Regions from separate parts of the Streptomyces sp. NPDC048604 genome, predicted to be linked through region 2. Evidence: riboswitches for the same ligand, from Rfam matches in the RefSeq annotation. Region 2 holds a riboswitch; the other holds the start of a gene.
The links. Region 2 has a riboswitch for ZMP and ZTP ahead of ACGFMM_RS15845 (bifunctional 5,10-methylenetetrahydrofolate dehydrogenase/5,10-methenyltetrahydrofolate cyclohydrolase). Riboswitches for the same ligand answer to the same signal wherever they lie in the genome.
Positions count from the first base shown of each region.

Region 1: another riboswitch for ZMP and ZTP. It lies ahead of glyA (serine hydroxymethyltransferase); the one in region 2 lies ahead of ACGFMM_RS15845 (bifunctional 5,10-methylenetetrahydrofolate dehydrogenase/5,10-methenyltetrahydrofolate cyclohydrolase).

Region 1 covers NZ_JBICVX010000005.1:148,147-151,542, forward strand. Annotated here, with positions in the region: gene trpS (tryptophan--tRNA ligase) at 1-645, opposite strand, end outside; gene glyA (serine hydroxymethyltransferase) at 730-2,001, opposite strand; ZMP/ZTP riboswitch at 2,079-2,168, opposite strand; gene rocD (ornithine--oxo-acid transaminase) at 2,276-3,396, shown strand, end outside.
Region 2 covers NZ_JBICVX010000006.1:403,493-406,888, forward strand. Annotated here, with positions in the region: gene ACGFMM_RS15840 (GAF domain-containing protein) at 1-918, opposite strand, end outside; ZMP/ZTP riboswitch at 1,206-1,296, shown strand; gene ACGFMM_RS15845 (bifunctional 5,10-methylenetetrahydrofolate dehydrogenase/5,10-methenyltetrahydrofolate cyclohydrolase) at 1,322-2,179, shown strand; gene ACGFMM_RS15850 (hypothetical protein) at 2,419-3,189, shown strand; gene ACGFMM_RS15855 (SWF or SNF family helicase) at 3,194-3,396, opposite strand, start outside.

The sequences.
Region 1 (3,396 bases), on a different contig from region 2:
GTCGAGCAGGTTGATCAGACCCTTCGGCGTGGACGCCGACTTGCTCATCTTGATCGACGGGTCCTGGAGGTCGTAGATCTTCCCGGTCTCCTTGAGGATGTACGGCGCCGGGATCGTGAACGTGTCCCCGAAGCGGCCGTTGAAGCGCTCCGCGAGGTCACGGGTCAGCTCGATGTGCTGGCGCTGGTCCTCGCCGACCGGGACCTGGTCGGCCTGGTAGAGGAGGATGTCGGCGACCTGGAGGATCGGGTACGTGAACAGGCCGACGGTGGCCCGGTCCGCGCCCTGCTTGGACGACTTGTCCTTGAACTGGGTCATCCGCGAGGCCTCGCCGAAGCCGGTGAGGCAGTTCATCACCCAGCCGAGCTGCGCGTGCTCGGGCACATGGCTCTGGACGAAGAGGGTGCAGCGCTCCGGGTCCAGGCCGGCGGCGAGGAGCTGGGCCACGGCCAGCCGGGTGTTGGCCCGCAGCTCGGCCGGGTCCTGCGGCACGGTGATCGCGTGCAGGTCGACGACCATGTAGAACGCGTCGTGGGTCTCCTGCAGGGCGACCCACTGACGGACCGCGCCGAGGTAGTTGCCGAGGTGGAACGAGCCTGCGGTGGGCTGGATTCCGGAGAGCACACGAGGACGAGGAGAGGCCATGCTCATCATTCTCTCAGGTGCCGTCGGCGTTCTTGACAAGCCCGGGACGGGCGGCTGCGCACCCGCCCCGGGCCGCCTGCCGCGTCAGACCGGGAGCCCCGGCGCCGGGTACGCGGCCATCAGCTCGGCGACCTCCGCGCGGATCGCCGCCAGCGCCTCCTCGTCGCCCTTCGCGGCCGCCGCGACGCCGCGGTCGATCCACTCGGCGACCTGCGCCATGTGCTCGACGCCCAGACCGCGGGAGGTCAGCGACGGGGTGCCGATGCGGACGCCGGACGGGTCGAAGGGCTTGCGCGGGTCGTACGGGACCGTGTTGTAGTTCACGACGATGCCCGCGCGGTCCAGCGCCTTCGCGGCCACCTTGCCCGGGACGTCCTTGGGGGTGAGGTCCATCAGGATCAGATGGTTGTCCGTGCCGCCGGACACCAGGTCGAAGCCGCGCGCGAGCAGCGCCTCGGCGAGCGCCTTCGCGTTGGCGACGACGGCCTCGGCGTACGTCCGGAAGGACGGCTGGGCGGCCTCCTTCAGGGCGACGGCGATCGCGGCCGTGGTCTGGTTGTGCGGTCCCCCCTGGAGGCCGGGGAAGACGGCCTTGTCGACGGCCTTGGCGTGCTCCTCGCGGCACATCAGCATCGCGCCGCGCGGACCGCGCAGGGTCTTGTGCGTGGTCGTGGAGATCACGTCCGCGTACGGCACGGGCGACGGGTGGGCGCCGCCCGCGATCAGGCCGGCGATGTGGGCGATGTCGGCGACCAGCACCGCGCCCGCCTCCTGGGCGATCTCGCCGAAGGCCGCGAAGTCGATGGTGCGGGGCAGCGCCGTGCCGCCGCAGAAGATGACCTTCGGGCGCTCCTTCATGGCCAGCTCGCGCACCTGGTCGAAGTCGATCAGCCCGTCGTCCTGGCGGACGCCGTACTGCACGCCGCGGAACCACTTGCCGGTGGCGGAGACGCCCCAGCCGTGGGTGAGGTGGCCGCCCATCGGCAGGGCCATGCCCATGACGGTGTCGCCGGGCTGGGCGAAGGCGAGGTAGACGGCCAGGTTGGCCGGGGAGCCGGAGTACGGCTGCACGTTGGCGTGGTCGACGCCGAAGACGCTCCGCGCGCGTTCGATCGCCAGGCTCTCCACCTGGTCGATGTTCTGCTGGCCCTCGTAGTACCGGCGGCCCGGGTAGCCCTCGCTGTACTTGTTCTGCAGGACGGTGCCGGACGCCTCGAGGACGGCCTGGGAGACGTAGTTCTCGCTGGGGATCAGGCGCAGCGTGTCGGCCTGGAGCTGCTCCTCGGCGTGGACCAGCGCGGCCAGCTCGGGATCGGCGGCGGTGAGGGCGGGGTGGCGGGGCTGCTCGGCGGTCATGGCGTGCCTCCGGGGTTCGGCGGATCCCGGGGCGCGGCTCGTACCTCGGGCTGCGCCGCACGGGACGGTCGTAGGTCCCGTGATGCCCAGGCGGGCGGCATCTCGTGTGGTTGCCGCGCACGGCTCCCCCGGGGTCGCTTCCCCGTGCGCCAGTCGCCGTGCGTGTTTCCAGACTAGCGGGCGCGTCGTCACCGAGGTTTCCCCGTCCATCATCCGAGCGACGATAGAAACAGGGCTCACACCCGCCCCTGGCCGCAGAACGAACGGAGACCCCGTGTCGAGAACGCAAGACGCGATCGCTTCCGCGGAGGCGCACAGCGCGCACAACTACCATCCGCTGCCCGTGGTCGTCGCCTCAGCCGAAGGCGCCTGGCTCACGGACGTCGAGGGGCGCCGCTACCTCGACATGCTGGCCGGCTACTCGGCGCTGAACTTCGGGCACGGCAACCGCCGGCTGCTCGACGCGGCCCGGGCGCAGCTGGAGCGGGTGACACTCACCTCGCGGGCGTTCCACCACGACCGGTTCGCCGAGTTCTGCGGGCAGCTCGCGGAGCTGTGCGGCAAGGACATGGTGCTGCCGATGAACACCGGCGCGGAGGCGGTCGAGACCGCCGTGAAGACCGCCCGGAAGTGGGGCTACGAGGTGAAGGGCGTGCCCGACGGGCACGCGAAGATCGTGGTCGCGGCCAACAACTTCCACGGCCGGACGACGACCATCGTCAGCTTCTCCACGGACCACGAGGCCCGCGACCACTACGGCCCGTACACGCCGGGCTTCGAGATCGTCCCGTACGGCGACCTGACGGCGATGGAGAACGCGGTCACCGCCCACACGGTCGCCGTGCTCCTGGAGCCGATCCAGGGCGAGGCCGGGGTGCTGGTGCCGCCGGCCGGCTATCTGCAGGGCGTCCGGGAGCTGACCCGGCGCAAGAACGTGCTGTTCATGGCGGACGAGATCCAGTCGGGTCTGGGCCGTACGGGCCGGACGTTCGCCTGCGAGCACGAGGGCGTCGTGCCGGACGTGTACATCCTCGGCAAGGCGCTGGGCGGCGGCGTGGTGCCGGTGTCGGCGGTGGTCGCGGACCGGGACGTGCTCGGGGTGTTCAGGCCCGGCGAGCACGGCTCGACCTTCGGCGGGAACCCGCTGGCCTGCGCGGTGGCCCTGGAGGTGATCGCGATGCTGCGCAGCGGCGAGTACCAGCAGCGCGCGGCGGAGCTGGGCGAGCATCTGCACGCCGAGCTGAACCTGCTGGTCGGCGGGGGCGCGGTGGAGGCCGTGCGGGGCCGCGGGCTGTGGGCGGGCGTGGACATCGCGCCGGCGCGCGGCACCGGCCGGGAGATCTCGGAGAAGCTGATGGAGCGCGGGGTCCTGGTGAAGGACACCCACGGCTCGAC
Region 2 (3,396 bases):
CGCCGACACCGCGCCCGAGGCGAGCCGCCGGTCCACGGCCGCGAAGTCGGCGTCCACCGGCGAGGCCAGCCGGTACGGGCGTGAGCGCAGCACCTCCGGGCCGAGCAGACCGCGCAGCCGCGACAGCTCCGCGCGCAGCGTCACCGGGGTCACCGACTCGTCCTCGTACAGCTCCACCAGCAGTTCGTCGCCGCTCACACCGTCCGGGCGGTGGGCGAGGACCACCAGGATCTCGCTGTGCCGGCGGCTCAGCCGTACGCTGCGGCCGTCGATCCGCAGCACCGCCTCGTCCCGGCCGAGCGCCGTCAGCCGCGGCCGGCCGGCGGGCACGGCGGGCGCCCGAAGCGCCAGATGCGCCTCCGCCGCCCGCGCCACCGCCTGTACGAACGCCAGGCTGTGCGGATGCGCGAGTCCGTCGCCGCCGGTGATGTCGACCGCGCCGAGCATCCGGCCGGTGTGCGGATCGTGGACCGGTGCCGCCGCGCACGTCCACGCCTGCACCCGACGCCTGAAGTGCTCGGCGGCGCAGACCTGCACCGGTCGGTCCACGGCGATCGCCGTGCCGGGCGCGTTCGTGCCGGCCGCGGACTCCGACCAGCGTGCGCCCGCCACGAAGTTCATCCCGCGCGCTTTTCGGAGCGTCCCGGGATGGCCCTCCACCCACATCATCCGGCCCGCCGCGTCGCAGACCGCGAGCAGATGCTCGCCGTCCCGCGCGTACGCGCCCATCAGCTCCCGGACCACCGGCATCGCCGGTGCCAGCGGATGTTCCTCCCGGTACGCGACGAGGTCGTCGTCGGCCAGCTCCACGCAGGCCGCGCCGTCCGGGCTGACGCGGGCCCGTGCCGAGCGCCGCCACGACGCGGCGACCAGTTCGCGCACCGGCGGCCTGCGCAGCTCGCCGCCGGAGGTGAACACCTCGTGGGCCCGGCGTACGGCTGATGCGTCCCCGGCGCCGGGAGTCGCCGCTCTGGCGTTCCGGGCTTCAGAAGTCGTTGCTCCGGACTCTGGAGTCGTCGCTCCGGCCCCCGGAGTCGTCGCTGAGGCGTCCGTCGTCCCGCCTGCGTTCAAGTCGGCCTCCCGCCGAGGTCGTCCCGCGCGTGCTCGAAGCCCCCGTGCGCGCCATCGTGGTGCCGGAGCGGTCCGCCGACAAGCGTCCGTGCACGGCCTGTCCGGTCCGCGCCCCTGGCCGTCACGTAGAGTGGGGCTCGGGCCGTGACTGGCGCTTGGGTGGATCACCACCGGGGAGCGGCCCGGCGGACCTCCGTCCGACTGCCGCGCGCCTGGGCGACTCCCATCAGCCCACGCCCAGGAGCAGCCCATGTCCACCAGCACCGCGACCCTCATGGACGGCACCGCCCTCGCTCGGCGCACGGTCGAGGAGACCGCCGCCCGCGCCGCCGAAATCACCCGCCGCACCAGCGTGACGCCCTGTCTGGCCACCGTGCTCGTCGGCGCGGACCCGGCCTCCGTCACGTACGTGAAGATGAAGCAGAACCGCTGCGCCAAGGCCGGAATCCGCTCCCGCCACGTCGAGCTGCCCGCGGCGACCACGACCGAGGAGCTCGTCGCCGCGATCTCCGCGTTGTCCGCCGACCCCGAGGTGCACGGCATCCTTCTCCAGCACCCGGTCGGCCCGCACATCGACGAGCGCGCCGCCTTCGAGGCCATCGCCCCGGAGAAGGACGTCGACGGCGTCACCATGGCCTCCTTCGCAGCCATGGGCTTCGGCCTGCCCGGCTTCGTCTCCTGCACCCCGGGCGGCATCATGCGGCTCCTCGACGCGTACGAGGTCGGGCTCACCGGCAAGCGCGCGGTCGTCGTCGGCCGTAGCGCCATCCTCGGCAAGCCGGCCGGACTGCTGCTCCTCGGCCGCGACGCCACCGTCACCTACTGCCACTCCCGCACCACCGACCTCTCTTCGGTCGTCCGCGAGGCCGACGTCCTCGTCGCCGCCGTCGGCAAGCCGAACTTCATCAAGGGCGAGGACATCAAGCCGGGCGCCGTCGTCATCGACGCCGGCTACAACCCGGGCAACGTCGGTGACGTCGACTTCGGGTCGGCCGCCGAGCGCGCCTCCCTCATCACGCCGGTCCCGGGCGGCGTCGGCCCGATGACCATCGCGGTGCTGCTCGCCCAGACCGTCGAGGCGGCGGAGCGCCAGCTCGGTTTGAAGTAACGCGCCGCACATAGGCCCGGTTGAAGTAACGCGCCACACAGGGCTTCGGCGGTGCGGTCATGGCCGGATCGTGACGTGCGCGACACGCCGACGGGACAGGCACACACAGCGTCACACGCCTGTCCCCGAGGGTGTTTCGGGTGCATTCGCACCCTCGAATGTCACGATTCCGTACGGCCCTGCCCGTAACCGCCGACCCGGTCTCGCGGGACGGCGGGCCACCGGTCACCCTGGTGCACATGGCTGAGCGACCCATTGCCCCCGGCACCCCCGGTCCGCACCGCCGCCTCATGCCCGGGCCGCTGGTGCTGATCGTGCTGGCCGCCGTCCTTGCCGCCGCCGTCGTGACGGCCCGGGACACGCTCCGCACCGAGGACGTGCGCGACGACGCCCGGCGCAACGCCCCGGCGACGCCCGACGGGCCGACCGGCGGGGGCGACGGCGACGGCCGCCCCGGCACTCCCACCTCCGGACCCTCCGCGGCCGGCGGCGACCCGGCACGCCTGCCGTCCCGCCGCGCCACGCCCGACCCCGGCGAGCTGCGGGAACGCCGCAAGAAGTCCACGAAGCCCACCCCCTCGGCGACCCCGGCGATCGTCCGCGGCCACACCACCCCGGCCCCGACTCCGACCCGCCGGCCCGACCGCTCCAGCGGCGGCGAGCCGGTCGAGTACGAACGCCTGCGCGTCGGCGACTGCTTCGACATGGACCGCGACAACCCCGGCACCCCGACGCGCCGCCGCTGCGACCGCCCGCACGACGCCGAGGTGGTGGCCCGGCTCCGGCTCGCCGGGGCGCTCCGCACGGATGACGAGGTCCGGCGCCGGGCGGCGGAGCTGTGCCGCGCGCCGCTGCGCGCCAAGGCGGCCGCGCAGCCCTCGGGCACGTACTGGACGACGTACGTCCAGTACCCGTACCGCTCCGGTTACCTGCTCGGCTACGACACGATCGTGTGCAGCCTCGCCGTGCTCTCCGACTCGGGACGCAAGCTCGAAGCCCCGTTGCAGTGACCCCTCACTCCGCGGGCTGAGCCACCCCCGCCAGCGCCGATGCGGGGTCGGCCGTCGGCGGGCCCGCCGGGACCCACTGGGAGCCGGCGCGGCGGAACGGCCACCAGCGGCCGTCCTCGGCCAGCCGGAGCTGTACGTCCGCGCCGACGACCGTCCAGCGGGCGTGGGACGACGCACGGAGCGTGGGCCGGTCCGCTGCCTCCCACG